Regions from separate parts of the Actinokineospora guangxiensis genome, predicted to be linked through region 2. Evidence: riboswitches for the same ligand, from Rfam matches in the RefSeq annotation. Region 2 holds a riboswitch; the other holds the start of a gene.

The links. Region 2 has a riboswitch for S-adenosylmethionine ahead of thrC (threonine synthase). Riboswitches for the same ligand answer to the same signal wherever they lie in the genome.
Region 1: another riboswitch for S-adenosylmethionine. It lies ahead of ACFPM7_RS08760 (methionine ABC transporter ATP-binding protein); the one in region 2 lies ahead of thrC (threonine synthase).

Annotation. Positions count from the first base shown of each region.
Region 1 is NZ_JBHSKF010000003.1:423,738-439,091, reverse strand. Features, by position in the region: gene ACFPM7_RS08830 (hypothetical protein) at 1-114, shown strand, start outside; gene ACFPM7_RS08825 (hypothetical protein) at 210-467, shown strand; gene ACFPM7_RS08820 (hypothetical protein) at 812-1,309, shown strand; gene ACFPM7_RS08815 (PQQ-dependent sugar dehydrogenase) at 1,296-2,471, opposite strand; gene ACFPM7_RS08810 (enoyl-CoA hydratase/isomerase family protein) at 2,549-3,310, shown strand; partial or broken gene ACFPM7_RS08805 (Scr1 family TA system antitoxin-like transcriptional regulator) at 3,398-3,658, opposite strand; gene ACFPM7_RS08800 (hypothetical protein) at 3,736-3,876, shown strand; gene ACFPM7_RS08795 (ribose-phosphate diphosphokinase) at 3,873-4,853, opposite strand; gene glmU (bifunctional UDP-N-acetylglucosamine diphosphorylase/glucosamine-1-phosphate N-acetyltransferase GlmU) at 4,850-6,298, opposite strand; gene ACFPM7_RS08785 (GGDEF domain-containing protein) at 6,377-8,113, opposite strand; tRNA gene ACFPM7_RS08780 (tRNA-Gln) at 8,159-8,229, opposite strand; gene ACFPM7_RS08775 (acyl-CoA desaturase) at 8,544-9,470, shown strand; gene ACFPM7_RS08770 (TetR family transcriptional regulator) at 9,574-10,173, shown strand; gene rsmA (16S rRNA (adenine(1518)-N(6)/adenine(1519)-N(6))-dimethyltransferase RsmA) at 10,170-11,009, shown strand; SAM riboswitch class I at 11,125-11,213, shown strand; gene ACFPM7_RS08760 (methionine ABC transporter ATP-binding protein) at 11,415-12,422, shown strand; gene ACFPM7_RS08755 (4-(cytidine 5'-diphospho)-2-C-methyl-D-erythritol kinase) at 12,439-13,404, shown strand; gene ACFPM7_RS08750 (hypothetical protein) at 13,448-13,825, opposite strand; gene ACFPM7_RS08745 (hypothetical protein) at 13,955-14,449, opposite strand; gene ACFPM7_RS08740 (ABC-F family ATP-binding cassette domain-containing protein) at 14,629-15,354, shown strand, end outside.
Region 2 is NZ_JBHSKF010000004.1:69,670-85,023, reverse strand. Features, by position in the region: gene ACFPM7_RS10565 (acyl-CoA thioesterase) at 1-214, shown strand, start outside; gene holA (DNA polymerase III subunit delta) at 804-1,778, opposite strand; SAM riboswitch class I at 1,906-2,033, shown strand; gene thrC (threonine synthase) at 2,045-3,307, shown strand; gene ACFPM7_RS10550 (DNA internalization-related competence protein ComEC/Rec2) at 3,216-5,597, opposite strand; gene ACFPM7_RS10545 (hypothetical protein) at 5,616-5,891, shown strand; gene ACFPM7_RS10540 (ComEA family DNA-binding protein) at 6,134-7,417, opposite strand; gene ACFPM7_RS10535 (DegV family protein) at 7,481-8,329, opposite strand; gene octT (diglucosylglycerate octanoyltransferase) at 8,355-9,059, opposite strand; gene ACFPM7_RS10525 (histidine phosphatase family protein) at 9,056-9,670, opposite strand; gene rsfS (ribosome silencing factor) at 9,667-10,053, opposite strand; gene nadD (nicotinate-nucleotide adenylyltransferase) at 10,142-10,726, opposite strand; gene ACFPM7_RS10510 (nitroreductase family protein) at 10,920-11,603, shown strand; gene ACFPM7_RS10505 (RecQ family ATP-dependent DNA helicase) at 11,619-13,670, shown strand; gene ACFPM7_RS10500 (methyltransferase domain-containing protein) at 13,667-14,380, shown strand; gene proB (glutamate 5-kinase) at 14,382-15,354, opposite strand, start outside.

The sequences.
Region 1 (15,354 bases), on a different contig from region 2:
CGACGCCGTTCGCTGTTGGAACGCTGGACGGCCGACTACCGCTTCACCAGCACGAACAGCGTCACGTTCGACTACCTCGCCCCACGGGATTGCCCCACCTGCTGGCGAGGCTGAGCGGCCGCGACGACATCTGTGTCACCGGTTCCCCCGCCGCACGGCACTACCTTCCGGTGTCGGCCACATCCGTGATTCCGGTGCTGTTGGCACCCGTGTACGCAGCAGACCCACAGACCCTCGCGGACCAGCTCAAACTCGTCCGGACAGGCAGGGAAAGCAGCAACGTGATCATCACGACACCGCGAGACAAGACACTGCTGGCCGTCCAAGAGTTCACCGCGTCCGGCCTGCCTGTAGCCCCGCTGGGGCAGGTGCTGGCTGACCTCCTCACCTTACCGGGCCGCTTCGCACAAGAAGCAGACCAACTTATCGACCACCTCGGCCGAACTGACCCGGACTGGAGCGAGTAGATGACCTATGCCGCCGAGTACATCGCTGCCCGAACCGTTCTGCTGGACGCACTCACCGCGCTTCACTAACACCTCGACAACCTGATCCTGGTCGGTGCACAGGCGGTGTACGTGCACACAGGCCAAGGCGATCTGGCGCAGCCACCGATGACGACGGATGCTGACCTGGCTTTGAACGCCTCCACACTCGCGGCCGACCCCGAGATATGCGCGGCGCTGGTGAGTGCGGGCTTCTCCGTCGGCGACAATCCGGGAAACTGGAGGTCGGAGAACGACATCGCGGTGGACATCATGGTCGTCCCCCACCAAGCGGCACCGCCAGGCGGGGAGCGCGCGCTGCCCGATTGGCAGGGCACGAGCGCCCCGCGGCCCGCATCACCGCCGGCCTGGAACCCTCCCTGGTCGACAACGCGCCGCTCCTGCTGACCAGCTTCAGCGAAGAGGACATCCGGGAGTTCACGTTGCGAGTGGCAGGTCCAGCCGCCTTGCTTGCCGCCAAGGCAGTCAAGATCGGCGAGCGGCTGAAGGACGCGGAAGCGGGTCGCGCGGATCGGGTGAAGGAGAAGGATGCCCTCGACATGTTCCGCCTGCTTCAGGCCACAGACACCGAATCACTGGTCGAAGCGATCACCCTGCACACCGCCGACCCGCATGCGAAGCCAACGACTCAGCGCGCCCTCCAAGTCCTGAAGGCACACGGAACAACCGTCTCCGGCGTCCTCCCGGCGCTCGCCACCACTGCCGCTGGGGGAGATCCGGTGGTAGCTCCGAGCTTCGTGGCCTTGGTCGACGAGCTTGTTGACGCGCTGTCCTCGGCCTGCCCGCAGCTCACGCTGGCGTGATCTTGAGGAGTTTGTCGTTCTCGCCGTTGGAGGTGGTCACGTACAGCGCCCCGTCCGGGCCGGTGCGGGCGGCGCGGAGGCGGCCGAAGGTGTCCTTGAACTCGTCGGGGATGGCGACTGAGGTGACGTCGCCCGCCTCGGAGAGGGTGAAGATCATCAGTTTGGCGCCGCGCAGGGCGGTGGCGACGAGGGCGCCGTTGAGGTCGCCCCACTGGTCGCCGTCGAGGAAGGTGACCGCGCAGATGGCTTCGGTGGTGTCGCCGGACTCCCACTTGGCGGGGACGGCGTCGGGGAAGCGCTGGAGGTCGGTCATGGGGACGTCTTCGTCGTAGCCGTCGACGGTGCCGCCCTGGGACGGGTCCCAGCCGTAGTTGCCGCCGGGGACGACGAGGTTGATCTCGTCGTTCTTGTCCGGGCCGTGTTCGGCGGTGAAGACCTGGTCGGTGCCGGGGCGCAGGGCGATGCCCTGGATGTTGCGGTGGCCGTAGGTGAGCACGCGGGAGGCGGGGTCCGGGTTGTCCTGCAGGGGCTCGCCGGTCTTGAGGTCGACGCGCAGGACCTTGCCGCCCAGGCTGGCGCGGTCCTGGGGGACCTCGCCGCGGGCGGCGTCGCCGGTGCCGACGAGCAGTTCGCCGTCGGGGCCGATGGTGGGGCGGCAGCCGGAGTGCCTGCCGGAGGAGGCGGTGGGCAGGCCGGTGACGAGTTCGCGGACGCGGGTCGCGGTGGTCTCGTCCTCGGTCAGGCGCCAGGTGACGACGCGGACGTCGGCGGGTTGGCCGTTCTCGGTGTGGTTCTGGCAGGTGGTGAACTCGCGCGAGGTGGCGAAGTCGGGGTGCACGACCAGGCCCATCAGGCCGCCCTCACCGCCGACGGCGACCGAGCCCAGGTCGGCCTTCAGCTCGGTGACCTGACCGCCGGAGACCAGGGCGAGGACTGCGTTGCGCTGGCTGACCAGCAGCTTGCCGTCCGGCAGGAAGCCGACGTCCCAGCCGTGGGTGAGCCCGCTGGCCACCTCCTCGACCACCAGCCGGGGAGCACCGGCCTGCGTCGGGGTCGCCGCCGCGCCCCCCGACGACGGCGCGGGGACGCGTCCCGTCTCGGCGGAGGAGGTGCAGGCCGACGCGGCCAGTGCAGCCGCCGCAACTACAACGAGAGCGCGCATGCCGTCCAGTATGTCCGGCTCAGCGTGTGGCCGCCGTCTCGCGCCGCCAGGTGCGCATCGCGGTTACGGTGACCGGCGTGCATCTCGTGCTGACGACCGACGGCCCGGTGGCCACCCTGACCATCGACCGCCCCGCCAAGCGCAACGCGCTCAGCTACGACATGTGGGCGGCGATCCCGGGCATCGTGGAGTCGGTCGCCGCCGACGAGGCGGTGCGGGTGCTGGTGATCCGGGGCGGCGAGCACTTCTCGGCCGGAGCCGACATCAGCGAGTTCACCTCCCTGCGCCGCGACGCCGACGGCGCCCGCCGCTACCAGGTCGCCATCCACGCGGCGACCTCGGCGCTGGTGTCGCTGCCCAAGCCGACGGTCGCGGCCATCACCGGCTTCTGCATCGGCGGCGGCTGCGAACTGGCCCTGGCCTGCGACCTGCGCCTGGCGGCCGACGACGCGCGCTTCGGGATCACCCCGGCGAAGCTGGGGATCGTGTTCAGCCTGCCCTCGACCAAGCAGCTGGTGGATGTCGTGGGACCGGCGTGGGCCAAGCAGATCCTGTACTCCGGCGAGATCGTGGACGCCGCGACGGCCCTGCGCATCGGCCTGGTGAACGAGCTGCACGCGCCGTCGTCGCTGGAGAAGCGGGTCGGGGAGCTGGCCGAGGTGATGGCCTCGCGCTCGCAGGTGACGATCAGGGGGGCGAAGGCGATCGTCGGGCGGATCGTGGAGGGAGCGGTGGCCGAGGACGCGGCGGTGCTGGCGCTGTACGAGGGTTCGGTGAACAGCGCGGACTACGCCGAGGGAGTCGCTGCGTTCCTGGAGAAGCGGACGCCCAGGTTCTAGAACCGCTTGGCGGCGGCGATCAGGAACGCACGTCGACGGCGAGGGGGGCGACGGGGTTCTTGGAATCCCGAACGGCACCGGACGCGACCTCGACAACGATCTCGATTGGCGCAACTGCTCCACGGCCACCTCGGGGCCGCCGATGTCCTGGCAGAGCGCGCTGTGCCCGACCAGCGCGAGGAGCGTGGCGGGCTTCGGGCGGGTGATCACGTTCCGCCGACCGATGCGGATGGCCACCCGCGCGGCGATCTCGGACTTGGGCACGCCACCGGCGTTCATGATCGCGCGGATGGTGTCGTTGGTCTGGAGCAGGCCCGGGATGATCAGCGGCGCCATCTTCGCGATGCCCGTCGCGTTCTGCGGCCGCCGTCGAGGCGTGCCTGCCGGGGCTCAGCCGAGCGCCATGGATCGGCGAGGACTGTGCGATGTCCTACACGCGCAACGCCGACAACGAGGTCGAGATCCTCTTCGGTGGCCACCTCGACGGCTTCGAGCTGATCGTCCCGGAGAACGCCATCGCCCGCCTGGCCGAGTCGGCCAAGCGGGCGATGGAGGAAACAGCCTAGGCGTCGCCGTCGAAGAGGCTCGTCACCGAGCCGTCCTCGAAGACCTGCTGGATGGCGCGCGCGAGCAGCGGGGCGATCGACAGCACCGTCATGCCCGGGAAGCGCTTGTCCTCCCCGATCGGCAGCGTGTTGGTGAAGATGACCTCTTTCGCGCCGCAACCGGACAGCCGCTCACGCGCGGGGCCCGACAGCACGCCGTGGGTGGCGGCCATGACGACATCCGAGGCGCCCTCGTCCAGCAGCTGGTGCACCGCCTTGGCGATGGTGCCGCCGGTGTCGACCATGTCGTCGATGACCACGCACAGCCGCCCGCGCACCTCGCCGACCACGCGGTTGGCCACAACCTCGTTGGGGCGCAACGGGTCGCGGGTCTTGTGGATGAACGCGATCGGGGTGCCGCCGAGGTCGTTGGCCCACTTCTCGGCGAGCTTGGTGCGGCCCGCGTCCGGGGAGATGACCGTGATGTTGTCGGCGGAGTAGTTCTCCTTGACGTAGCGGGAGAGCAGGGTCTGGCCGAAGAGGTGGTCGACCGGGCCGTCGAAGAAGCCCTGGATCTGGGCGGTGTGCAGGTCGACGGTCATGATCCGGTCGGCGCCCGCGACCTTGAACAGGTCGGCGATCAGGCGGGCGGAGATCGGCTCGCGGCCCTTGTGCTTCTTGTCCTGCCGGGCGTACGGGTAGTACGGCATGATCACGGTGATGCGCTTGGCCGAGGCCCGCTTGAGCGCGTCGACCATGAGCAGCTGCTCCATGACCCACTGGTTGATCGGCGCGCTGTGGCTCTGCATGACGAACGCGTCGCAGCCGCGCACGGACTCCTCGAACCGGACGAACGTCTCGCCGTTGGCGAAGTCGTAGGCCGACTGCGGGGTGATCGTGACGTTGAGGTGCTTGGCCACCTCCTCGGCCAGCTCCGGGTGCGCGCGACCGGAGAACAGCATCAGGCTCTTCTTGGGAGTACCCGACTTCGCGTTCATGACTGCCCTTCGCTCTCGTCCCGCTGCGCGTCCTTGGCCGACTGCGCGGCCTCGGCCGCCGCCGTCCCGGGCCGCATCCGCAGCACCCAGTCATCGATGTTGCGCTGCGGCCCGCCGCTCACCGCGAGCGCGCCCGGCGGCACGTTGCGCCGCAGGACCGTACCCGCCCCGCTGTACGCGCCGTCGCCGATCGTGATGGGCGCTACATACATGTTGTCCGACCCCATGCGCACGTGCGAGCCCACGATCGAGCGGTGCTTCTTGACCCCGTCGTAGTTGACGAAGACGCTCGCCGCGCCGATGTTGGACTGCTCGCCGATCGTGGCATCGCCCACATAGGACAGGTGCGGGATCTTGGACCCGGCGCCGATGTCGGAGTTCTTCACTTCCACAAAGGTGCCGATCTTGCCCTTGGCGCCCAGCGTCGTGCCCGGCCGCAGGAAGGCGAACGGGCCCACCGACGCGCCCGCGCCGATCTCGGACTCCGAGCCGTGGGTGCGCACCACCGACGCGCCCGCGCCGACGATCACGTCGGTGAGGGTGGTGTCCGGCCCGACGACCGCGCCTTCGCCGAGCGAGGTGGCCCCGCGCAGCTGCACGTTCGGCTCGATGACCACGTCGCGGGCCAGCGTCACGTCCTGGTCGATCCAGGTGGTGGCCGGGTCCACCACGGTCACGCCCTCGCGCATCCAGCGCTCGACGGTGCGCCGGTTCAGCTCCGCGCCCAGCTTCGCCAGCTGCACGCGGTCGTTGACGCCCTCGACCAGCCACGGGTCGGCGCACACCAGCGCGCCGACGCGGCGGCCGTCGCCGCTGGCGATGCCGAGCACGTCGGTCAGGTACAGCTCGCCCTGGGAGTTGTCGGTGGACAGCCGGGACAGGCCGTCGAGGAGCACCTCGGCGTCGAAGGCGTACACCCCGGAGTTGACCTCGGTGATGGCGCGCTGCTCGGCGGTGGCGTCCTTGTGCTCCACGATCCCCCGCACGGAGGCATCCGACGAGCGGATGATCCGGCCGTAGCCGGTCGGGTCGGCGACCGAGGCCGTCAGCACGGTGACCGCGTTGCCCTGCTCGGTGTGCGCGTCCAGCAGCGCGGCGAGGGTGTCGGTGTCCAGCAGCGGCACGTCGCCGTAGGTGACCAGGACGGTGCCGGTCAGCCCGGAGGGCAGCACCGACAGCCCGCACGCCACGGCGTGCCCGGTGCCGTCCTGGGTCTCCTGGACCGCGGTGGCCACCCCGTCGAGCGAGGCGAGGTGCGCGGCGACGGCGTCGCGGCCGTGGCCCAGCACCACCACCAGGTGCGCGGGCTTGAGACCGGCGGCGGCGCGCACGGCGTGCTCGACCAGCGGGCGACCGCCCACCGGGTGCAGCACCTTGGGCGTCGCCGAGCGCATCCGGGTGCCCTCCCCCGCGGCCAGCACCACCGAGGTCAGAGTTGCGGACATCGCACTCCCTAGCGTCGTGAACAGCGGCGGCGCGGGTCGACGCGGGGATTCCGGCGCGACTCCGGCCGGGTCACGATCCTACGTGGTCTCCGGCAGCGCCCACGCGGGGTCGTCGGCCTGCTCGTCGGGGGTGCCGACCACGTCGTCGGGCTCGCCCGCGCGGATGGCGACGATCCCGTTGCCACCGCGCCGCTTCGCCTGGTACATCGCCGCGTCGGCGCGGGCCAGCGCGCGCACCGCGGTCTCGTGGGGACGCAGCGCGACGACGCCGATGGACAGCGTCACCCCGTGCGAGAGGTCGTGCGGCAGGTCGGCCACGGCGGTGAGCGCGCGGCGCAGCGCGGCCTCGGCGGCGGCGAGCGGGGCGCCTGCCAGCAGCACGATGAACTCGTCGCCGCCGTAGCGGGCGACCATGTCGCTGCCGCGCAGCGCGTCGCGCATGGTGGCGGCCACGACGCGCAGCACGTCGTCGCCCTCGGCGTGGGACATGCGGTCGTTGACGCCCTTGAACCCGTCGAGGTCGACCAGGGCGATGGCCAGCGGGTGGTTGGTGGGGTTGCCCGCCAGCGCCTCCAGCCGCTCGTCCAGGGCGCGGCGGTTGGGCAGGCCGGTGAGCGGGTCCTGCAGGGCTTGGCGGGCGATCGCGCCGTGCATGCGGGACAGGCGCTCGTGCTCGCGGCGGGTGTTGAGGGTGGCGATGCGCGACTCGCGCATCTCCCACAGCTGGTTCTCCAGCTCCGAGGCGTAGTGCTCCAGGGCGCTGGTGGTGCGCTCGCCGCCGTCGGGCCCGGAGAGGCGGGCGTACTCGCGGATCAGGCACAGCCGCAGGGTCGGCTCGGAGGCGTCGTCGTACATGGCGCTGCGGGCGTCGTCGAGCACCGCCAGGGCCTCGTCGTCGCGGCCCTCGTACTCCAGGCACCGGGCCAGGGCGATCGCGGCGATGATCAGCTCGCGCGGGTAGTGCACGGAGTCGATCAGCCCCCGCAGCCGCTTGACGTGCACGCCGGAGGGGTGGGCCAGCGCCAGCGCCGCGCCGATGATCGGGTTCTGGTCGGCGGCGGGGCGGGTGGCGTCGCGCGGGAACAGCGACTCGCGGAAGGGCGCCTCGACGGCGACGGCGATCGCGGCGGCGGTGGCGAAGCGCTCGGCGGCGCGCTCGTCCTCGCCGATGCGCTCCAGCCGCAGCCCCCAGCCGATGAGCAGGCGGCAGCGGTTGATCAGGTGCACCGAGATCAGGTGCGGGCCCGCCGAGGCGCGGATGCACTTGTGCGCCCGGGTCATCACCTGGTCGGCGACCTCGTAGACGCCGAGCTGGGTGAGCACGCTGCCGATGTCCAGCAGCGTCGAGGCCATGATCATGTCCCAGACGCGCCCGCCGAGCATGACGTCGGGGGTGATGTCCTCGTCCAGCATGGCCAGGGCGACGGCGGCCTCGGTGAGCGCGGCGTCCTCGGCCCCGGCGATGAGCAGGCGGCGCCCGCGCAGGGCGTGCGCGTCGGCCTGGAGCACGACCAGGCCGTGGCGGCGGGTGTGGGCGAGCATCTCGTCCAGCAGCGGCTCGGCGGAGTCGGCGGTGTCGGCGTTGACCACCCGCACGGCGACCGCCGAGCGCAGCAGCTGGGCGACCATGCGCGGCTCGCCGCGGTGCTGGGCCTCGGCGAGGAGGCGGTCGACCTCGGTGGTGTGCCTGCGCCGCTCGGCGGCGGGGCTGGTCTGGATGATCGCGAGCAGTTCGCGGGCGCGCCCCACCAGCCAGGCGTCGGAGCGCTCCTCCAACGCGGGCAGGTCTGCCTCGTCCCGCTGCTCGGCGTCCACGTGCGTCGCTGCACCCCTTGGCGAGTTGGTGGGGGTTCCTCCGTGCTCCGCCGCCAGGATTCGAACCTGAACCATTGGAACCAAAATCCAAGGTGCTGCCATTACACCACGGCGGAACGCTCGGGCCCGGGGCCCGAACGCGGGCACCATCGTGGCACGGACAGGCGTCCGGGAGCACCAGGACCCGGGCGATTGGCCTCCGGTCGCGTCCGATCGGGTGTTACCGGCGTCACATGATCGTCGGCCGTGCGCACGCATCCGGCTCGGCCGAACGCGCTGCGTTCACCTGCGCGCGCGGGGCGCGGCATCCGGGTGGCAGGGACCACCGATTGCCATATGTCGTTCCCACCCCGTTTCCGCCTACGCTGGCGAAGGTTACGCAACCGTAGGCGAGGCTGCCCTTACCGGCGCCCGGCGCGAAAGGGAAGACATGACAGCCACCGTCGGCGCGGGCCCCCGGCCCATCATCGACGGCCAGCGGAACCTGGCCACCCGGATCGGCGTGTACGTCTTCGTACTGCTGCCGTTCGCCGCCCTCATCGCGGCCGTCCCGCTGGCGTGGGGGTGGGGCCTGACCTGGCTCGACGTCGCCCTCGCGGTGTTCTTCTTCTACTTCTCCGGCCTCGGGGTGACCGTCGGCTACCACCGCCTGTTCACCCACGGCTCGTTCAAGGCCAACCGGCCGCTCAAGATCATGCTGGCGGTCATGGGCAGCATGGCGGTGCAGAGCCCGCCGATCACCTGGGTCGCCGACCACCGCCGCCACCACGCCTTCTCCGACCGCGAGGGCGACCCGCACTCGCCGTGGCTGTTCGGCACCTCGCCGATGGCGCTGGCCAAGGGCTTCTGGCACGCGCACATGGGCTGGCTGTTCGACCACGACGTCACCAGCAAGCAGCGCTTCGCCCCCGACCTGCTCGCCGACCGCGACATCGTCCGGGTCAACAAGCTGTTCCCGCTGCTCACCGCGGCCACGCTGCTGCTGCCCGCGCTCATCGGCGGACTGCTGACCTGGTCGTGGTGGGGCGCGTTCACCGCGTTCTTCTGGGCCGGGCTGGTGCGCGTGGCGGTCCTGCACCACGTCACCTGGTCGACCAACTCGATCTGCCACATGATCGGCGAGCGGCCCTTCGCCAGCCGCGACAAGGCCGCCAACTTCTGGCCGCTGGCCATCCTCAGCTTCGGCGAGTCCTGGCACAACCTGCACCACGCCGACCCCACCTGCGCCCGCCACGGCGTGCTGCGCGGGCAGATCGACACCTCGGCGCGGCTGATCTGGCTCTTCGAGAAGTTCGGCTGGGCCACTGACGTGCGCTGGCCCACGCCGCAGCGGCTGGCCAAGATCTCGGCCAAGTAACCCGGGCCGGGCGGCGCGACTAGGCTGCCCGGGTGGAGCGGGGAGTCGGCCGAGCGACGCCGCGGGTACCGGAGCGGAGGTGCCCGGGGTGGCCCGCGTGCGCATGAGCGGCAGGGAGCGGCGCGAGCAGCTGCTCGACGTTGCCCGAGCCCTGTTCGCCGAGAAGGGCTTCGACGCCGCCTCGGTGGAGGAGATCGCGCACCGGGCCAACGTCAGCAAGCCGGTGGTCTACGAGCACTTCGGCGGCAAGGAGGGCATCTACGCGGTCGTCGTCGACCGGGAGATGCGCACGCTGCTCAACGGCATGACCGCGGCGCTGTCGGAGGACGCCCACCCCAGGCTGCTGCTGGAGCGCGCCGCGGGCTCGCTGCTGGACTACATCGAGGGCTCCACCGACGGCTTCCGCATCCTCGTGCGGGACTCGCCGGTGGCCACCTCGACCGGCACGTTCTCCAGCCTGCTCAACGACATCGCCAGCCAGGTGGAGCACATCCTCGGCGTGCAGTTCAGCAAGCGCGGCTACGACTCCAAGCTGGCCCAGCTCTACGCCCAGGCGCTCGTCGGCATGGTCGCGCTGACCGGCCAGTGGTGGCTGGAGGCGCGCAAGCCCAAGAAGGGCGAGGTCGCCGCGCACCTGGTGAACCTGGCCTGGAACGGACTGTCCAATTTGGAGGGCAAGCCCTCACTGAGGGAGCGTTCATGAAGCTGCTGGGGCCCGTCGAGATCCGCGGGCTCGCCGAGTCCCTCGGGGTGCGTCCGACCAAGAAGCTCGGGCAGAACTTCGTCCACGACCCCAACACCGTGCGCCGCATCGTCGCCGCCGCCGACCTCGCCGCCGACGACGTCGTGCTGGAGGTCGGGCCGGGCCTGGGGTCGCTGACCCTGGCGCTGCTGCCCGCGTGCGCGGCCGTGGTGGCCGTGGAGATCGACCCGGTGCTGGCGGCGCGGCTGCCCGCCACCGCCGCCGAGCACGCCCCGGAGCTGGCCGACCGGCTGACCGTGGTGCAGGCGGACGCGATGAAGGTCACCGAGCTGCCGGTGGCGCCGACGGCGCTCGTGGCCAACCTGCCCTACAACGTCGCAGTCCCGGTCGTTCTTCACCTGCTGGCCGCCGTTCCGACGCTGCGGCGGGTGCTGGTCATGGTGCAGGCCGAGGTCGCCGACCGGATGGCCGCGGGCCCCGGCGGGCGCGTCTACGGGGTGCCCAGCGTCAAGATCGCCTGGTACGCCTCGGCGAAGCGGGTCGCCACCGTGCCCAGGGCGGTGTTCTGGCCGGTGCCCAACGTCGACTCCGCGCTGGTCCTGCTGGAGCGCAGGGACACCCCGGACGCCGACCGCGAGGCCGTCTTCGCCGTCGTGGACGCGGCGTTCGCCCAGCGGCGCAAGACGTTGCGGGCGGCGCTGTCCGGCTGGGCGGGCTCCCCCGCCGCCGCCGAGGCCGTGCTCACCGCCGCGGGCGTCGACCCCGGCGCGCGGGGCGAGCAGCTCGCCGTCGGCGACTTCGTCCGGATTGCTCAGCGCGCCCATACCGGCCGGTAGTGGGCCGTTCGGGCCTCTCCGAGCACTCCGGGAGTGTGACGTTGCGAACGGTCCGGCTTAACCTGCCCTAACAGGCTTGCGCGACGGGCAGGACATCGGGTTAGCTCAGGTCAGCTATCCATCAGGAGCGGCCGAGAGACCTGGCTCTGTGACGCCGCAGCAACCACCCTCGCGGGCAGGTGCTACCGCCAGGACCGATGGAGGAGAACGAAATGGGCATCCTCACCCGCAGGCGGGTCATAGACGAGTGCAGGCGCACCGTGACCGGCTGTCGGCGAATGTGCGTATCCGGCTGATCCAGCCGAGTTCCGCCCCGCCGCCATCCCTTTAGGACACACCTCAGCCGCACCGCCGCGCGCCGACGCGCGCCGGGCCGCGGCACTCACGCCTGCCTGGAGCCAAGCCATGATCACGGTTGAGAACGCCACCAAGACCTTCTGGACCGACAGCGGCCAGGTCGTCGCCATCGACGACGTCAGCATCGACCTCGCCCCCGGCGCGATCACCAGCATCGTCGGACCGAGCGGCTCGGGGAAGTCCACCCTGGCCAGACTCGTCTCCCTGCAGGAGCGCCCGGACAGCGGCGTCGTCCGCGTCGAGGGCTACAACACCGCCTCGCTGGACCAGCGCCGCCTGCGCGCCGCCCGCCGCCGCATCGGCGTCGTCGGCCACGAGGAGCTGCTGCCGCAGCGCACCGCGGCGGGCAACATCGCGATGCCGCTGGAGCAGGCGGGCATCGACGGCCCGCAGCGCCGCGAGCGGGTCGGCAAGCTGCTGGACCTGATCGGCCTGACCGCGCGCGGCAACGCCCTGCCCGCCGACCTCACCGCGGGCCAGCGCGCCCGGGTGCAGATCGCCCGCGCCCTCGTCGGCGACCCCGGCCTGCTGCTGGCCGACGACCCCACCCACGGCCTCGACGGCGACGGCGCGGCGGGCGTGCTCGCCGTACTGGACCGCGCCCGCGGCGAGCTGGGCTCCACCGTGCTGGTCACCACCAGCGACTCGACCGTCGCGCGCCGCATCGCCGACGACGTCGCCCTGCTGGTCGACGGCCGCGTCGCCGACAGCGGCTCGGTGCTGTCGCTGATCCAGGACCCGACGAGCCTGGTCGCCGACGCGCTGCTGCCCGCCATCGACACCCCCGACTCGCTGCGCGCCCGCCACGACCGCATCGCCGAGGTCGTGCTGATCGGCTTCTCCGCCGTCGGCGCGCTGCTGCCGGAGGCCAGCGGCCGCTTCGGCACCGACGTCTCGGTCATCGGCGGCGGCCTGACCAGGGTCGGCGAGACCCCGGTGGCCCGCTTCCTGCTGGGCGTCTCCGGCCCGCAGGCGGAGTCGACGCTGTCCTGGATCCGCGAGCGCGGCGGCGTCGTCAAGCGCCCGGTGCGGGGCCCGGAGGGCATCGCGGCCTGACCCGTAGGCTGGTCGGGTGCTCGCTGTCGTCCCGCAACCGGTCACCGTCCGCGTGCCGTCCAAGGTCAATCTGCACCTGGCGGTCGGCGACGTTCGGCCGGACGGCTACCACGACCTGACCACCCTGTTCCAGGCGCTGTCGCTGACCGACGAGGTCACGGTGGCCATCGCCGACGAGCCCGGCGTCGAGGTGCTCGGCGAGGGTGCCGACTCGGTGCCGACGGGGCCGTCGAACCTGGCCTGGCGCGCGGTGCAGGAACTGGCACGCTTCTGCGGCCGCGACCCCGACGAACCCAGGGTGCGGGTGGTCATCCGCAAGGGCATCCCGGTCGCGGGCGGCATGGCTGGCGGCAGCGCCGACGCCGCGGCCACCCTCGTCGGCCTCGCCGCGCTGTGGCGGCTGGAGGTCACCCGCGACGACCTGGCGGGCCTGGCCGCCCGAATCGGCAGCGATGTCCCGTTCACCCTTTACGGCGGCACCGCATTGGGCACCGGACGCGGCGAGCGATTGGTGCCGGTGCTCGCCCGGCACACCTATCACTGGGTATTGGCATTCGACCGCCGCGGATTGTCGACTCCGACAGTATTCACCGAATTGGACCGCCTCCGCGTCGATGGCGACCCACCGCGCGCGGGCGCCGTCGAACCGGTCCTCGAAGCCCTTTCCACCGGCGACCCGCGCCAGCTGGCCCTGCTGCTGGGCAACGACCTGCAGGCCGCCGCGGTGTCCCTGCGCCCCGGCCTGCGCCGCACGCTGCGCGCCGGGGTGGGTGCGGGCGCGCTCGCGGGCATCGTCTCCGGCTCCGGCCCGACCTGCGCCTTCCTGTGCGAGGACGACACCGCCGCCCTGCGCGTGGCCGCCGAACTGGCGGGCGCGGGCGTCTGCCGCACCGTCCGCGTCGCCCACGGCCCGGTCCCCGGCGCCCGCGTCATCGGCGGCGAGGAGGCCCCCCGGCCGGTCCCGCCCGAGGTGCACGCCTAGGACCGCGGTGGGACGCCCGGCGGGCGCCCCACCGCGGGGTCGATCAGACGTCTTGCAAGCAGGTCATGTAGGTGAACCCGATGACTCCGGTGCTGTTGAACTTGATCAGAATCCACCCGTTGGCATTGGACACGCCACAGGCGGTGTACCGGTCACCCAAAGCGTAGTAATCGACCACACAATCGTACTGGTATCCCATCTGCGCGGTCGTGATAAGCGCAGCACTGTGCAACGGCTCCGTGCGAATGGGAAGGTTGTTGGCGATCGACTTCACTCGGCCGGTCGCACAGAAGTCAGAGTAGGCCGCCACTCCCACAGTGCCGCCGACCTGCGCAGATGCCATCGCAGGCTGGAGCGAGAACGCGGCAGCGACACCGAACACCACAGACAAAAAACGCACGGCGAAACGACGTGAAAACATTGAATAAATCTCCCCTCAGACGTCTGCGGATGCAGACGGAAGCGACGCTACCGCACCAGATACTCGCCCGACGGAATCGTCCCTCGAAATCATCCTGAAGGAGCAGCCGTCACCATCGCGGCCCGCTGCCTAGAACTGCCAGTGCCAGCCCTTGATGTCGGCGGGCAGGTTGTGCGGCCGGTAGATCAGGGTGCCGTGCTCGGCGGCGGCGTCGATGAGGATCTCGCCGTAGTAGCCGGAGTCGGTCAGGTAGAAGTCGTCGGACAGGTAGCGCGAGGGCGACAGGCACGAGGTGTTCAGCCCCTGGCCGATGACCTCGCCGTCGGCATCGACGGCGAGGAAGTCCTCGGCGCTCATCCACCAGCCCCAGTTCGGCTCGTACTGCTCGGTGGTCTGCAGCACGATGCGCGCGGCGAGGAAGTGGCCGCGGTTGGGCGGCAGGCTGCCCGGCTCGGTGCAGGTGACCTTGTCCACGCCGTCGAGCCAGAGCGTCGCGAGCACGGGGCTGCCGCTGGAGCGGATCTGGATCTGCCGACCGAACTCCGACGGGACCGTCTCCTCGGCGGCGGGGGTGCCGCAGCCGGCGAGGACGAGCAGCAGAGCGGCAGCGATGACGCGGGACATCTCGACCTCCAAGACAGCAAAACCAAGTCGTAGTTAGTCGGGATTCGCGCCATTGTCAAAATGGTCAACGGAGGGTATTCGAGCCATCGCCGAACGGTCTATTAACAGTGAAAAGCGGGTGACTGAAGCCACTCGGTAAGCTGGTGCGGTCTGTGCAAGCCCCGGCCGAAGGTGCGTGAATGGCCAACCTGGTCAATCTGGAGAAGGTCAGCAAGAGCTTCGGCGTCCGCCCGCTGCTCGACGAGGTCTCGCTCGGCATCGGCCGCGGCGACCGGGTCGGGGTCGTCGGGCTCAACGGCGGGGGCAAGACGACGCTGCTGGAGGTGCTGGCCGGCCTGGAGCCGCCCGACGGCGGGCGGGTGAGCCAGGTGCGCGACCTGCGGATGGCCGTGGTCACCCAGCGCACCGAGCTGGCGCCGGGCTCGACGGTGCGCGACGCGGTGCTCAGCGGGTTCGACGCCGAGCACGAGTGGGCCGCCGACGCGCGGATCAGGTCGGTGCTCGACGGGCTGGGGCTGACCGCGCTGGGGATGGACAGCTCGGTGGACACCATGTCCGGCGGCGAGCGGCGGCGGGTCGCGCTGGCCGCGGCGCTGGTGCGCGAGCTGGACCTGGTCGTGCTGGACGAGCCGACCAACCACCTGGACATCGAGGGCGTGCAGTGGCTCGCCGACCACCTGCTGGCCGCGGGCACGGCGCTGGTGGTCGTCACCCACGACCGGTGGTTCCTCGACACCGTGTGCACGCGCACGTGGGAAGTCGTCGGCGGGCGGGTCGAGCAGTACGAGGGCGGCTACGCGGACTGGGTCTACGCCCGCGCCGAGCGCGCCCGCCTGGCCGACACGCTGGAGGAGAAGCGCCGCAACCTGGCCCGCAAGGAGCTGGCGTGGCTGCGCCGCGGCGCC
Region 2 (15,354 bases):
GCCGTGGGACCGCGCCGGGGTACCCCCGCTGCGCGTGGCCTCCGCCTACCTGGTCTTCGTCGCCGTCGACGCCGACGGCAACCCCCGCCCGGTCCCCGCCGTCCTCCCGGAGACCGCCGAGGACCACCGCCGCCTCCGCGAGGCCGAGATCCGCCGCAAGCACCGCCTGGAACGCCGCACCGAGATCATGGCCAGCCGCGAGACCCAGCCCTGACCGACCGGCGAGCGCCGCCCGCCTCCGGCTCCCGTTGCGCCCCTGTCCACAAGCCCACCAAAACGCCTGGCAACCACCATGATCAGCCGGATAACCTGGCGGCGGGGGGCCGGATGCTCGGGCTGCCCGGCCGCCCGCGCTGCCAGATGCGCACCTTGGAGCGGGCCACACCGCGATCCCTGGCCTCCGCCGCGGTGGCCCGCGCGGTCGTGCCGCTGTGGCCGGCGGTGCTCGCCCTGTGGCCAGGTGGTGCGCCGCGGCTGCTCGGGGCGAACGACCTGAGCTGTCCGGACGCGCCGGACTGGGCTGTGAGTGGGGCGGCGCGCCAGTCACCATCGTGCCGGCGGTGGGCGTCGCGCCGGCCTGGTGGGACTGCCCCCGGCCGGGGTGCGGCCCGCGTGGCCGGTGGGCTACTCGGTCCGGTGCTCACCCTGCCCGCCGCTTGGGCGACCGAAGCCCTGCCGGGCCGTGGCGGCGCACTGCTCCGGGGGGGGCGGCGCGGGCTGAGCGGCACGTGGTCGCCGCTGGCGCCCGCCGCGATCGGCTACGCGCCGGCCGCACTCGTCACGACCCGGAGCCAACGGTCTACTTAGGCCCCTCGCGCCTTCGCCATGCGCAGGACGGCGCGCTCCAGGGCGTAGTCGGCGTCGACCGCGGCGCCCTTGACGTCGGCGTTGACCTCGGCGGCGATGTGCATCGCCTCGACAAGTCCCTCCGCGCGCCAGCCGCGCGACTGGGCGACGGCCTTCTTCACCTTCCACGGCGGCATGCCCAGCTGTTGGGCCAGCCGGAACGGGTCGGCGCGGCCCGCCCCCGCCACCCTGGCCACGGTACGTACGGCGTCGGCGAGGGCGTCGGCGACCAGGACGTGCGCGACGCCCAGTTGCAGCGCCCAGCGCAGCGCCTCCAGCGCGCCCGCGACGTCGCCGGTGATCGCCTTCTCGGCGACTGCGAAGCCGGTCACGTCGGCGCGGCCGCGGTGGTAGCGGCGCACCTCCTCCTCGGTGACGTCGCCACCGGAGTCCGAGACCAGCTGCGCGGCGGCGGCGGCCAGCTCGCGCAGGTCCGAGCCCACCGAGTCGATCAGCGCGGCGACCGCGCGCGGGTCGGCGCGCCCGCCCGCCCGCCGGATCTCCTCCTTGACGAAGGCGTCCCGTTCGGCGGGCTTGGTGATCTTCGGGCAGTCGGTGACGGCCGCTCCGAGCTTGCGCAGCAGGGCCACCAGGTCCTTGCCCGTCTTGCGCCCGCCGCCGTTGTGCACGACCACCAGGACGATCCCGTCGGCGGGTTCCTTGGCGTAGGCCGAGACGGCCGCCGCGATGTCCTGGGTGATCTCGTGGGCGGCGTCGAGGACAACCACCCTGCCCTCGGCGAACAGCGACGGCGAGACCAGCTCGGCCAGCTCCGGGGGTGTGAGGTCAGCCACCCGGACCCGGGTCAGGTCGGCGGCGGGGTCGGCGGCGCGGGCTTCGTCGAGTGCGGCGCGGAGCGCGCGTTCGACCAGCAGTTCCTCATCGCCGATGACCAAGCGCAGCGGGGCGGGGGCGTCCGCGGGCGGGTTCACACCGGCATCCTGCCATGCCCGCGGGAAGCGCAAGGTCTCTCGCATCGTGGACGCGGCCGTGGCCGCCGCCCGCACGGGTGCCGTACCGTGTCCGGCAGGTCGCATCGCGGCCCGCACAACTGAATACCGCTCATCCAGAGGGGCAGAGGGAACGGCCCGACGAAGCCCCGGCAACCGGCGTAAGTGCCATCTCGACCACGAGAAGGCCACGACCACGGTGCCAATTCCGACCCGCGCACGCGGGAGAGATGAGGAGTTGCCTCGCGATGACCGCTGTGGACACAACCCCAGTCACCACCTCCCTGAACCTCGGCCCGGCCCGCGCCCTTTCCTGTCGCGAGTGCGGCCATGAGGTCCCCCTCGCCGCCGAGTTCGCCTGCGCCGAGTGCTTCGGCCCCCTGGAAGTCGCCTACGAGTTCGGCGCGGTGACCAGGGAGAGCATCGAATCCGGCCCCAAGTCGATCTGGCGCTACCGCGACCTGCTCCCCGTGCCGCCGGACGTGCAGGCCCACCCCAACACCGACCCCGGCTTCACCCGGCTGGTGAAGGCCGACCGCCTCGCCGCCGCACTGGGCGTGAAGTCGTTGTGGGTCAAGGACGACACCGGCAACCCGACGCACTCCTTCAAGGACCGCGTCGTCGCCGTCGCCCTGGCGGCCGCGCGCTCGCTCGGGTTCACCGTCCTCGCCTGCCCGTCCACGGGCAACCTGGCCAACGCCGTCGCCGCCGCGGCGGCGCGCGCGGGCTGGGACTCGGTTGTCCTGATTCCCTCCTCCCTGGAGCGGGCCAAGATCCTCACCACCGCCGTGTACGACGGTTCGCTGATCGCCGTCGACGGCAACTACGACGACGTGAACCGACTGGCCACCGAACTGGCGGCGGAGTACGAGGACTGGGCGTTCGTCAACGTCAACGTGCGCCCGTACTACGCGGAGGGCTCCAAGACCCTCGGCTACGAGGTGGCCGAGCAGCTGGGCTGGCGGCTGCCCGGCCAGGTCGTCGTCCCGGTGGCCTCCGGCTCGCAGCTGACCAAGGTGGACAAGGCTTTCCGCGAGCTGGGCACGCTCGGCCTCGTGGAGGCGACCCCGTACCGGATCTTCGGCGCGCAGGCCACCGGATGCTCCCCGGTGGCCGCGGCCTACAAGGCGGGCCAGGACGTGATCAGCCCGGTCAAGCCCGACACCATCGCCCGGTCACTGGCCATCGGCGCGCCCGCCGACGGCCCGTACGTGCTCGACTCGGTGCGCCGCACGGGCGGCGCGGTCGAGGACGTGACCGACGAGGAGGTCGTGGAGGGCATCCGCCTGCTGGCCCGCACCGAGGGCATCTTCGCCGAGACCGCGGGCGGCGTGACCGTGGCCACGGCGAAGAAGCTCATCGAGTCGGGCCAGCTCGACCCGGACGCCGAGACCGTCCTGCTCATCACCGGCGACGGCCTCAAGACCCTCGACGCGGTCGAGGACCGCATCGGCCCCAAGGCGGTCGTCCCGCCGAGCAGCGCGGCGGTGCGCGCCGCCCTCGGGAAGTGACCCCGAGCGGCACCCCGCCCACCACGGCGACGTCTCCCCCGGTGTCGGTGCGCGCGGTGCGCGCGCCGAGCCGGGCGAGCACGTCCATCGTCGCCTGTGCCGGGTGGCCGTAGCGGTTGCGCCGCCCGACGCTGACCAGCGCCACCTCCGGGCCCACCGCCGCCAGGAACGCCTCATCGGTGTACCGGCTGCCGTGGTGGGGCACTTTGACCACGGCCGCGCCCAGGTCGACACCGCCTGCCACCAGCTCGGCCTGCGCGCCCAGCTCGATGTCGCCGGTGAGCAGGACCCGCCCCGCGGCCGTGTGCGCGAGCAGGACCAGCGAGGCGTTGTTGATCTCGCTGCCGTCGAGTTCCGCCGCTTGGGCGCCTCCTTCCTCCGGGTGCAGCACATCGATCGTCAGTCCGGGCCAGCCGAAGCGGCTGCCCGCGGTCACCTCCACCACCGGGACCGCGGCGTCGGCCGCGGCCCCGCGCACGCGCTCCCACGCCCAGCCGGGCGCGCGCCCCGGCCCGACCACGACCGCGGCGGGGTCGCGCTCCAGCCCGGCGGCCAGCCCGCCGATGTGGTCGGCGTGCAGGTGGCTGAAGACGACGGCGGCCAGGCTCCTCACACCGAGCCGGTCGAGGCAGTCCCCCACCGGCCCGGGTTCCGGCCCGGCGTCGACCAGCACGGCCCGCCCGGTGTCGGCGGTGGCCAGCACGACCGCGTCGCCCTGCCCGACGTCGCAGGCGACCACCGCCCACCCCGGCGGCGGCCACCCCGGCAGCACCACCCGCACCGGCACGACCACCAGCAGCACCCCGACGAGCCCGAGTGCGACCAGCGCCCGCACCTTCGGCAGCCGCACGGCCACCGCGAGCACCGCGATCGCCGCCGCCGCGGCCAACCCGCCCCACCACCCCGACGGCCAGTCCAGCGCCGCCCCCGGCACCCCGGCGGCGTGTTCGGCGACGGCGATCAGCCACCGCGTCTCCGGTCCGGCGACCGTGACGAGCGCCTGCCCACCCCACGTCCACACGGGAGTGACGAGCGCGGCCAGCACACCCAGCACCGTCGCGGGCGCGACGACCGGCGCGGCCACCAGGTTGGCGGCCACGGCGACCAGGCTGACCTGCCCGCTCATGCCCGCCACGACGGGCGCGGTGACCAGCTGCGCGGCCGCCGGGACGGCCAGCGCCTCGGCGATCCCGGGCGGCACCCGCCTGCGTTCCAGCGCCCTGGCCCACCTCGGGGCCAGCAGCACCAGCCCCGCCGTGGCGAGCACGGACAGCACGAACCCGAACGCGACCGCCATCCCGGGGTCGACCGCGACCAGCCCGAGCACCGCGACGGCGAGGGCGGGCAGTGCGGACTTCTCCCGCCCGAGCGCCAGCGCCAGCAGCCCGATCAGCCCCATGACGGCCGCCCGCAGCACGCTCGGCTCCGGCCCGGCCAGCACCACGAACCCGACCATCGCCGCCGCGGCCACCGCCGACGCCACCCACGGCCCAGCCCCGAACAGCCGCACCAGCAGCAGCGCGAAGAACCCGACGATCGCTAGGTTCGCCCCGCTGACGGCCAGCAGGTGCGTCATCCCCGCGGTGTCGAAGTCGGCCCGGACCTCCGGCAGCAGCCCGTCGGTGTCGCCCACGACGAGCGCGGGCAGCAGCCCGGCCGCCTCAGGCCCGAGCACCGCCCGCGCGGCGTCCCTGAGCCCCTGCCGCAGCTCCGCGGCGACGCGCTGCGCGGCGCCAGGAGGGTCCACATCGGAGGGAGGACCGCGGACCTTGACGACCGCCGTTGTCAGGCCGCCTTCCTCGGCCGGAGCCAGCCGCGCTGTCGCCGTCGCGTGCTGACCTGGCAGCAGGTCGACCCACTGGTCGGCTGGGGCGAAGACGACGACGGCGCCCCCACTGGGCTCTCCCACGGCCCTCCCGGCGATGACGACCCCGCTGACACCGGACGGCGTAGCCCCATAGCCAGCGGCCCGGATGGGCCGAGGCCGCTCGACCACCTCGAAGCGGAACTCCAGGACCGCCCCGGCGGCGGCCAGCTCCCGGAGCGGGTCCGTCGCGGCCTCGCGCAGCCGCTCGGACACCGGCAGCACGGCGAGCACCCCGGCGACGAGCAGCGGCCAGCCAGGGTGCACCCGCTGGGACGTGCGCGCCCGGACGAGGAGCACCACAGCCACGGCGGCAGCCGCCAGACCCACCGCCGCGGCGAGTGCCCAGTGGAGGAGGTAGCCGAGGAACGCCGCGAGCCAGAGCGCTGCCGCGGCGGGGACGAGACGCCAGTCGGGGCGGGGCATGGGGTGTCCTCGCGGGAGGTGGGGACGAGACGCAGGACAGGACGGCCGGGGGCGCTGGACGCGGTGTCGGGCCGCGAGCTGGGCGCGGCGTTCGCGCAGTACCTGGCCGCTTCCGGGGCGGGCGTGGTGGGCGATGTCGACGGTGGCGTGGTCGAGCGGATCAGGACCAGGGGCGGGGCCGCGTCGCCGTGGGTGGGGCAGGACGCCGCGACGGTGAGCACCCCGGCGGCAGCGGCCAGCGACTCGATGTCGGCGACAGGCCGAGCGCGCTTTCGGAACCACGTTCGGCGGTGAGCGCGGCCGGGTGACGGGAAGTGCGGCGGGCACTGCGCGGCAGGCGCGCACGCGCCGCGACCGGTGCAGCGCGCCTGGACGACGGGCAGGTGCGGGCGTGCGGCGGTGACGTCCGGAGGTCGGCGCGCGGGGCGCGCATCGGTCACCGGAGCTGCCGGGGTGCGAGTGTTGTCCACAGTGGTCAGAGAGAAGCGGCTGGCGGGCATTGGCTTCCTATCGTCGTCGGGGCGCTGGCATGCGGGCTAGTGAACGGTGACCAGGTCCTTGAGCTTGGCGAAGCGGCTGGGGCCGATGCCCTCGATCTCGCGGAGCTGGTCGACGCTGGTGAAGGTGCCGTTGCGGTTGCGGAACTCGACGATGCGCTGGGCGGTGACGATCCCCACGCCGGGGAGTGCGTCCAACTGGTGGACGGGGGCGGTGTTGAGATTGGTGCGGGGAGGCGCGGCGGGATCGGCGTCGGGCGGCGGGGTGCCCACGTGGATCTGCTCGCCGTCGGCGAGTGGGCGGGCCAGGTTCAGGGAGGAGGTGTTCGCGCCGCGGAGGGCGCCGCCGGCGGCTTCGATGGCGTCGATCACGCGGGAACCCGCGGGGAGGTCTCGGACTCCGGGCTTGGCGACCTTGCCTTGGATGTCGACGGTGATGGTGCGCGCGGGCTGCTCGACGGCAGGCGGGGCGGAGGCGGGCGGCTCGGCGGCGGTGGGTTTGCCGGGGAGCAGCAGCAGACCCGCGAGGAGTGCGCCCGCGACCACGGCGACGATGGCGGCCAAGCGGGGAACACGGGCGAACGGCGTGCGTGGTCGCTGCGGTTGGGGTGCGTCCATGTCGGACTCGGGGTCCAGGTCGAACTCGGGGTCGCGGGAGGTTCGATCGCCGGGCGCCCAGTCGCGGGAGGTGCTGGTTGCCGGGATGTGGCTTGGCGCGGGGTCGAGGTGGTCGAGGCGGTCGCCGTCGAAGGGATGAGGGGTTCGGGGGTGGTGGGTGTTCCCCGGGGAGGGCAGGCCGAGGTCGGCCGCGGTCAGGGCGGGGAAGCGGTCGGTGGGCACGGATGTGCTGGAGCTGTGGCGGGACCGGGAACTCGGTTCACCGGCGGGAGGTTCCGGTTGGCCGAGCGCGTCGGGGTCGCGGGTGGGGTATGCGGGCACCAGGTCCGGGGAGGTGTCGGTGGCGTCGGGCGAATGGGCCGCCACGGCGGCGCGGGCCTGTGCGGTGCCTGACAGGGCTGCTGGGGCGATGCTCCTCCGGGTCGGGCGGACGTCAGGGAGGACGCCGGTGAAGGCCGACGAGTCGCGTTCAGGACGACGGGTGGGGGACGGGGTGGGGGACGGGGCGGGGGACGGGGTGGTGACACGGGTGTACTCGGGACGGCCACCGGAATGCTGGTCGGCGGGTTTGGTCCAGCGGTTGAGGAATCGGGCCAGCGGCGGTTCTCGGTCCGCATAGGAGGGCAGGGTGCCGTTGTCCCACGGGCGATCGATGGCGCGGCCGAGGCGGGCGAGGGCTTCGTCGACGGTGGTCTTCGTCTTCATGAGATCGACGGTAGGAGGCCGCGATCCCCGGCGGCCACGGAGAAATCGCGGCCTGTGGACAACTCAGGTGCAGACGGCGATCCCCAGGACGCCGGGCCCGGTGTGGGCGCCGATGACCGCGCCGACCTCGCTCACGAAGCAGCCCGCCGAGCCGGGGATGCGTTCGTCCACCCTGGCGGCGAGCTCGGCGGCCCGGTCGGGGGCGCCGAGGTGGTGCACGGCCAGGCGGAGGGTGCCTGCGGGAAGTTCGCGGGACGCCGCTTCGGCCAGGTCGACCAGGCGGGCCAGGGCCCGGCTTGTGGTGCGGACCTTCTCCAGGGGCTGGATGCCGCCGTCGGAGACGTGGAGGATGGGTTTGACGGCCAGGGCCGTGCCGAGCAGGGCGGCGGCGGCGCCGATGCGACCGCCTCGGCGGAGGTAGTCGAGGGTCTCCACGACGAAGGTGCACCTGGTGCGGGCGGCGGCGGCCACGGCGGCGGCCTCCACCTCCTCGCCGCCCGCCCCCGACGAGGCGACGGCGGCGGCTTGGAGGGCGGCGAAGCCCAAGCCCATGGCGATGGTGCGGGAGTCCACGACGCGCACCCGCGCCGGGTCCACTTCGGCCGCCGCGAGCCTGGCCGACTCCCAGGTGCCGGACAGGTCCCTGGACAGGTGCACCGACACGATGCCGTCGCAGCCGGAGTCCAGCAGGTCGCGGTAGCGGGTGGCGAACTCCTCCGGGTTGGGGCGCGACGTCGTCACCGTGCGGTGTTCGCGCAGGGCTTTGGCCAGTTCGTCCGGGCCGATGTCGATGCCGTCGCGGCCGGTGCGGTCGTCGACGTGGACGGTGAGGGGGACGACGTGGACGTCGTGCCGGTCGGCGAAGCCCTCGGGGAGGTACGCGGTGGAGTCGGTGACTACGGCGAACGGCACGGTGGGTGAGCCTAACCGCTGGCGGTCAGTCCAGCAGAGGACCGATCAGCTCGGCGAAGGCCTTGCCGACCTGCTCGTGGCCGGTCCAGCCCCAGTGGATGCCGTCGGGATTGCCCTGGCCGCTGAGCACGTGGTCGCCCACCACCTCGGACAGGTCCAGCAGCGGCACCCCCGCCGAGGCCGACCAGCCGCGCAGCGCGCGCGCTGTGGCCTCCCGCCCGTGGTGGACGCCGCCGTAGCCTGCCGCGCGGTGCACCGACGGCAGCGCGGCCACAGCGGGGATGTCCGGGCGCAGCGCGCGGACGGCCGTCAGCGTCCTGTCCAGGTATCGGACGGTCTCGCCCGGGGGCAGCGCCACCCTGCGGCTGACCCCGGCGAGGGCGGGCACGGCACGCAGGTACGCGGCGCGCACGCGCCGCCGGACTGCGTCCGAGCGCAGGTAGCGGATGCCTTCGCGCAGGTAGGTCGGCAGCGGCGACGGCAGGCTGTCCATGCCGCCCACGCCCAGGACCAGCACGGACGCGCGCGGCAGCACCGGCCACAGGCGGGGGTCGCCGACCAGTGCCCAGTAAGCGTCGCGGGCGGTCCAGCCGAAGCCCGCGAACAGCTCCGCCTCGCCGCCGAGCGCGGCGGCGGCCAGGTTGGGCCAGAGGCGGGGATCGTCGGCGGGGCACGGGCCGTCCGGGCCGTGGAAGGCCAGCGAGTCGCCCAGCACCAGCAGGGTGGTCACCCGGTGATGCCCGCGTTGTAGTTGATCAGTCGCCAGGCGTCGCCGTTGGCCTCGCGGCGGGCCAGCACGGTCCAGTGGCAGTTCCCGACGCCGGCCAGCAGCGGCCAGCACTGCACCGGCAGGTTCAGCAGGTGGGCGGTCAGCGCGCTGATCAGGCCGCCGTGGGCGCACAGCAGCGCCGTCTCGTCCTCGCCCGCGTCCAGGTCGGCGACCACCTCGGCGGCGCGGGCGGCGACCTCGACCCTGGCCTCGCCGCCGGGCGGGGCCCAGGTCGGGTCGGTCTGCCAGGTCGTGCGGGCGCCCGGGTACTCGGCGTCGACCTCGGCGGACGTCTTGCCCTGCCAGAGGCCGAGGTGGGTCTCGCGCAAGCGCTTGTCCACCCGCATCGGCACACCGCTGGCCGTGCTGAAGACGGTGGCGGTGTCGGTGGCGCGGCGCAGGTCGGAGGTGACGACGACGTCGGGGGCGAACCGGATCAACGCGGGCACCGCGAAGCGCGCCTGGTTCCAGCCGACCTCGGTCAGGTTGGCATCCAGGTGGCCCTGCATGCGGCCGGTGGCGTTGTAGTCGGTCTCGCCGTGCCGCCACAGCACGATCCTGCGCAGCGTCACGTGGCGTCGTCCCCCTCGGCGGGCGGGCCCGCGTCGAACGGCACCCTCGGGCAGTCCTTCCACAGCCGCTCCAGGCTGTAGAACGAGCGCTCCTCGGCGTGCTGGACGTGCACGACGACGTCGACGAAGTCCAGCAGCACCCAGCGGCCCTCGCGGGCGCCTTCGCGGCGGACGGGCTTGGTGCCCGCCTCGCGCATCTTCTCCTCGACGCTGTCGACGATCGCGCCGACCTGGCGCTCGTTGGCCGCCGAGGCGATCACGAAGCAGTCGGTGATGACGAGCTGGGCGGACACGTCGAGCACGACGACGTCGGTCGCCTTCTTGTCAGCGGCCGCCGCCGCTGCGACGAGGGCCAACTCGCGGGCTTGCTCCGTGGCTGCCACGGCACTCCTTCTGCGGATCTCGCGGACGCAACCCGTCGAGGGTACCCGCAGGCCGGGCGTGTGCCCGCGCTGAGCCGTCCGTGCGGCCTCAGCCGGTGTAGAGCCCGCGCTTGGAGATGTACTGGACGACGCCGTCGGGCACCAGGTACCAGACGGGCTCGCCCTTGGCGACGCGCTCGCGGCAGGCCGTGGAGGAGATGGCCATGGCCGGGACCTCGATGAGGCTGACCGACCCGGTGGGCAGGTGCGTGTCGGCCAGGTCGTAGCCGGGTCGGGTGACCCCGACGAAGTGGGCGAGGGTGAACAGCTCCTCGGCGTCTCGCCAGGACAGGATCTGGGAGAGGGCGTCGGCGCCGGTGATGAAGAACAGCTCGGCGTCCGGCTCGACGGCGTGCAGGTCGCGCAGGGTGTCGACGGTGTAGGTGGCGCCGCTGCGCTCGATGTCGACGCGGCTGACCGAGAAGCGCGGGTTGGACGCGGTCGCCACGACCGTCATCAGGTAGCGGTCCTCGGCGGGGCTGACCTCGCGGTCGCTCTTCTGCCAGGGCTGGCCCGTGGGGACGAAGACGACCTCGTCCAGGGCGAAGCGGGCCTGGACCTCGCTGGCGGCGACGAGGTGGCCGTGGTGGATCGGGTCGAACGTGCCGCCCATGATCCCGATGCGCCGTGCCATAGCGCTGAAGCGTAGAGCCTGCGCCGCCGGGTTTCGGCGCGATCTCCCGCGGGGGGCGTCGGGAGATCGCGCCGTCGGCCGCTCCCCTGCGGCGGCCTCACCAGTGCGGACGTGCCACCGTTCGGTTCATGACGGCCGTCCTATGACCTTTCGGTATGAGCTGTCGCACCCGTCGGCTTGCGACACTCTGCCCATGGCTTGGGAACCGATGCACGATCAGCCCTACCGGCCGGTGCCGTACCGGCCGGAGCGCATGGGCACCGACGACTCGCTGCGCACCGCCGCCGACCTGCGGGCGCGCATGGACCAACGGCGCACGGTGCGCGCGTTCTCCCCCGACCCGGTCCCCGAGCAGGTCGTCGTGGACGCGATCGCCGTGGCCTCCACCGCGCCGTCGGGCGCCCACCAGCAGCCGTGGACGTTCGTGCTGGTCCAGGACCCGGACGTGCGCGCGCGCATCCGCGAGGCCGCCGAGAAGGAGGAGCAGGTCTCCTACGCGGGCCGCCTCGGCGAGGAGTGGATCTCGGCGCTGCGCCCGCTGGGCACCGACCAGAACAAGCCGCACCTGACCGACGCGCCGTACCTGATCGTGGTGTTCGAGCAGCGCTACTTCCTCGACGGCGAGGAGCAGCACAAGCACTACTACGTGGACGAGTCCGTGGGCATCGCCGTCGGGATGCTGCTGACCGCCCTGCACCTGGCCGGGCTGGCCGCGCTCACCCACACGCCCAGCCCGATGAGGTTCCTGTCCGAAGTGCTCAACCGCCCGCGCAACGAGAAGGCGTTCGCCGTCATCCCGGTCGGCTATCCGGCCGAGGACGCGACCGTCCCCGACCTGGTGCGCAAGGACCTGGAGCAGGTGCTCGTGCGCGTGTGAGGTATCAAGGGGGGCGTGGACGAGCAGGCACTGCGCGCGGCGGCAGAGGAACGGCTCCGCGCCCTGGCCGGTGACGGCGCCCGGCTGCGCGAGGACCAGTGGACGGCGATCAGGACGCTGGTCGCCGACCGCGGCCGGGCGCTGGTCGTGCAGCGCACCGGGTGGGGCAAGTCGGCGGTCTACTTCGTCGCCACGGCCCTGCTGAGGGAGTTGGGCCAGGGGCCGACGGTCATCGTCTCGCCGCTGCTGGCGCTGATGCGCAACCAGGTGGCGGCCGCGGCGCGCGCGGGGGTGCACGCCGCGACGATCAACTCGGCCAACATGGACGAGTGGGACGCGGTCCGCGCGCAGGTCTCCGCGGGCGACGTGGACGTCCTGCTGGTGTCACCCGAGAGGCTGAACAACCCGGACTTCCGGGACACGGTCCTGCCGTCGCTGACGGCCTCGGCCGGGATGCTCGTGGTGGACGAGGCGCACTGCATCTCCGACTGGGGCCACGACTTCCGCCCCGACTACCGGCGCCTGCGCACCCTGCTGACCGAGCTGCCCGCCGGGGTGCCGGTGCTGGCGACCACGGCCACCGCCAACGACCGGGTCGTGCGCGACGTGTCCGCCCAGCTCGGCTCGTCGGCGGTGCTGCGGGGCGCGCTGGACCGGGAGAGCCTGCACCTGGCCGTGCTGAAGCTGCCGACCGCGCAGGCCCGGCTGGCGTGGCTGGCCGAGAACCTGGAAACCCTGACCGGCTCGGGGATCATCTACACGCTCACCGTCGCCGCCGCCGACGAACTGGCCGCCTTCCTGCGCGATCGCGGCTTCGCCGTCGCCTCCTACACCGGCCGCACCGACACCGAGGAGCGGGTGCGCGCCGAGGAGGACCTGCTCGCCAACCGGGTCAAGGCGCTGGTGGCGACCTCGGCGCTGGGCATGGGCTTCGACAAGCCGGACCTGGGTTTCGTCGTGCACGTCGGCGCCCCGCAGTCGCCGATCGCCTACTACCAGCAGATCGGCCGCGCGGGCCGTGGCGTGGAGCGCGCGGACGTGGTCCTGCTGCCGGGCGTTGAGGACAAGGACATCTGGTCCTACTTCGCCTCCCTGGCGTTCCCGCCGGAACCGGTGGTGCGGCAGGTGCTGGCGGCGCTGGCCGACGAGGAGAAGCCGCTGTCGACGCCCGCGCTGGAGCCCAGGGTGGAGCTCTCGCGCAACCGGCTGGAGATGGTGCTGAAGGTGCTCGACGTCGACGGGGCCGTGCGCCGGGTCAAGGGCGGGTGGATCTCGACCGGCGAGCCGTGGGCCTACGACGAGTCCCGCTACGGCCGCATCTCCGGCGCCCGTGCCGACGAGCAGCAGGCCATGATCGACTACCAGCGCACCGACGGCTGCCGCATGGAGTTCCTCCTGCGCACCCTGGATGACCCACACGCCGCGCCGTGCGGGCGGTGCGACAACTGCACCGGCAAGCGCTGGAGCGCCGAGGTCTCGGCCGACGGGGTGGCGGCGGCGCGCGAGCGGCTGCGGCGGCCCGGGGTGGAGATCCCGCCGAAGAAGCTGTGGCCGACCGGGATGGCGGCGTTGGGGGTGCCGCTGTCGGGGAAGATCAAGCAGCCGCTGGAGGTCGGGCGGGCGCTGGGGCGGCTGACCGACATCGGGTGGGGCAACCGGCTGCGCGAGCTGTTCGCGGGCGGGGACGGCGTCGTGCCGGACGAGGTCGTGGACGGCTGCGTGAAGGTGCTGGCGGCCTGGGGGTGGTCGCGCCGGCCGGTGGGGGTGGTGACGGTGTCCTCGGAGTCGCGGCCGCGGCTGGTCGAGGACCTGGGGGCGCGGATCTCGGGGATCGGGCGGTTGCCGCTGTTGGGCGAGGTCGTGGTGGGGCGGGCCGTGCGGGCCAACAGCGCCCAGCGGCTGGCGGGGCTGTGGAATGGGGCGACGGTGCGGGGGGCGGTGTCCGGGCCGGTGCTGCTGGTGGACGACCAGGTGGACACCGGCTGGACCATGACCGTCGCGGGGACTCTGCTGCTGGAGGCCGGGGCGGACGCCGTCCTGCCGTTCGCGCTGGCGACGACCACGTGAACCTCTCCGACCTCGACCGCATCGAGGAGCTGCCCGGCATGGCCGAGGCGCGGGCGAGGGTGCGGGAGATGCTGGCCCTGCCCGCCGGGTCGGCGGTCGTGGACGTCGGGTGCGGGGCGGGGCACGCCGCCGCGGAACTGGCGGCCGAGGGGCACCGGGTGATCGGGGTGGACCTGGACGAGGCCACCATCGCGGCAGCGCGTTCGCGTCATCCGGGGATCGAGTTCCATGTGGGGGCGGCCGACGCTCTGCCGGTGGGGGACGGCGAAGTCCACGGGTACCGCGCGTCCCGGGTGCTGCACCTGGTGCCCGACATCGTGGCCGCGCTCGCCGAGGCGCGACGGGTCCTGGCGCCGGGCGGACAGGCGGTTCTCGTCGGCCAGGACTACGGGATGGTCGGGGTGGACGGCCCGCAGGAGATCCCGCGGGCGGTGGTGTCGGTGGTGCGGGAAGGGCACGCGGGTCGCCGGTTCCGCGCGCTGCTGCTCGACGCGGGCTTCCGGGACGTCGATGTCGAGGTGCGGACGGTGGTGAGCACCGACCACGAGGCGATGGTCCCGTCGTTGGACGCGCTGGCGTCGGCGGCGGTGAAGTCCGGCGAGGTGACGCGGGAGGCGGCCGACGCGTGGCTGGCCGATCAGCAGCTGCGCGGGCGGGAGGGACGGTTCCTGATCGCCTGGCCGTCGTTCTTCGTCAGCGCGGTGCGGTGATTCAGCGGGCGGCCAAGGCCACCAGGTCGTCGGCGTGGACCACTTCGCGGCGGTGTTCGGCGGGGAGGTCGCGGGTTGAGCGGCCGATGATGGTGGGGAGTTCGGCGGAGTCGTAGGCGACCAGGCCGCGGGCGACCACCCGGGCGGCCGGGTCGGTGAGGTCCACGACGTCGCCTGCGTGGAACTCGCCCGCGACGGCGGTGATTCCGGCCGCCAGCAGGGAGCGGCGGCGGCCCACCACCGCGGCGACGGCGCCGTCGTCCAAGGTGAGGGTGCCGGTGGAGTCCGCGGCGTAGGCGAGCCAGAAGCGGCGGGCGGTGAGCCTGCGGCCGGAGGCGGCGAAGGCGGTGCCGACGTCGGCGGCGGTGAGGGCTCGGGACGCGTCGGCGGCGGAGGCCAACAGGACCGGGACGCCCGCGACGGAGGCCAGGCGGGCGGCGGCGAGCTTGGAGGCCATGCCGCCGGTGCCCAGGCCGGAGCCGGATTCGCCCGCGGTCACGCCCGCCACGTCGGCGGCGTCGGCGACCTCGCGGACCGGGGTCGCGGCGCCCAGGCGGGGGTCGCCGTCGTACAGGGCGTCCACATCGGACAGCAGGACCAGGGCGTCGGCGCCGATGAGGTGGGCCACCAGGGCGGCCAAGCGGTCGTTGTCGCCGAAGCGGATCTCGTCGGTGGCGACGGTGTCGTTCTCGTTGACCACCGGGACCACTCCCAGGGCCAGTAGGCGGGAGAGGGTGCGCTGGGCGTTGCGGTAGTGCGCGCGGCGCACGACGTCGTCGGCGGTGAGCAGGACCTGGCCGACGCGCAGGCCGAAACGGGCGAAGGAGGAGACGTAGGCGTGGCCGAGTGCCAGCTGGCCCACGCTGGCCGCGGCCTGCTGGGTCGCCAGATCGCTCGGACGCCGGGACAGGCCCAGCGGGGCCAGGCCCGCGGCGATCGCACCCGAGGACACCAGGACGACCGCGCTCGCCTCG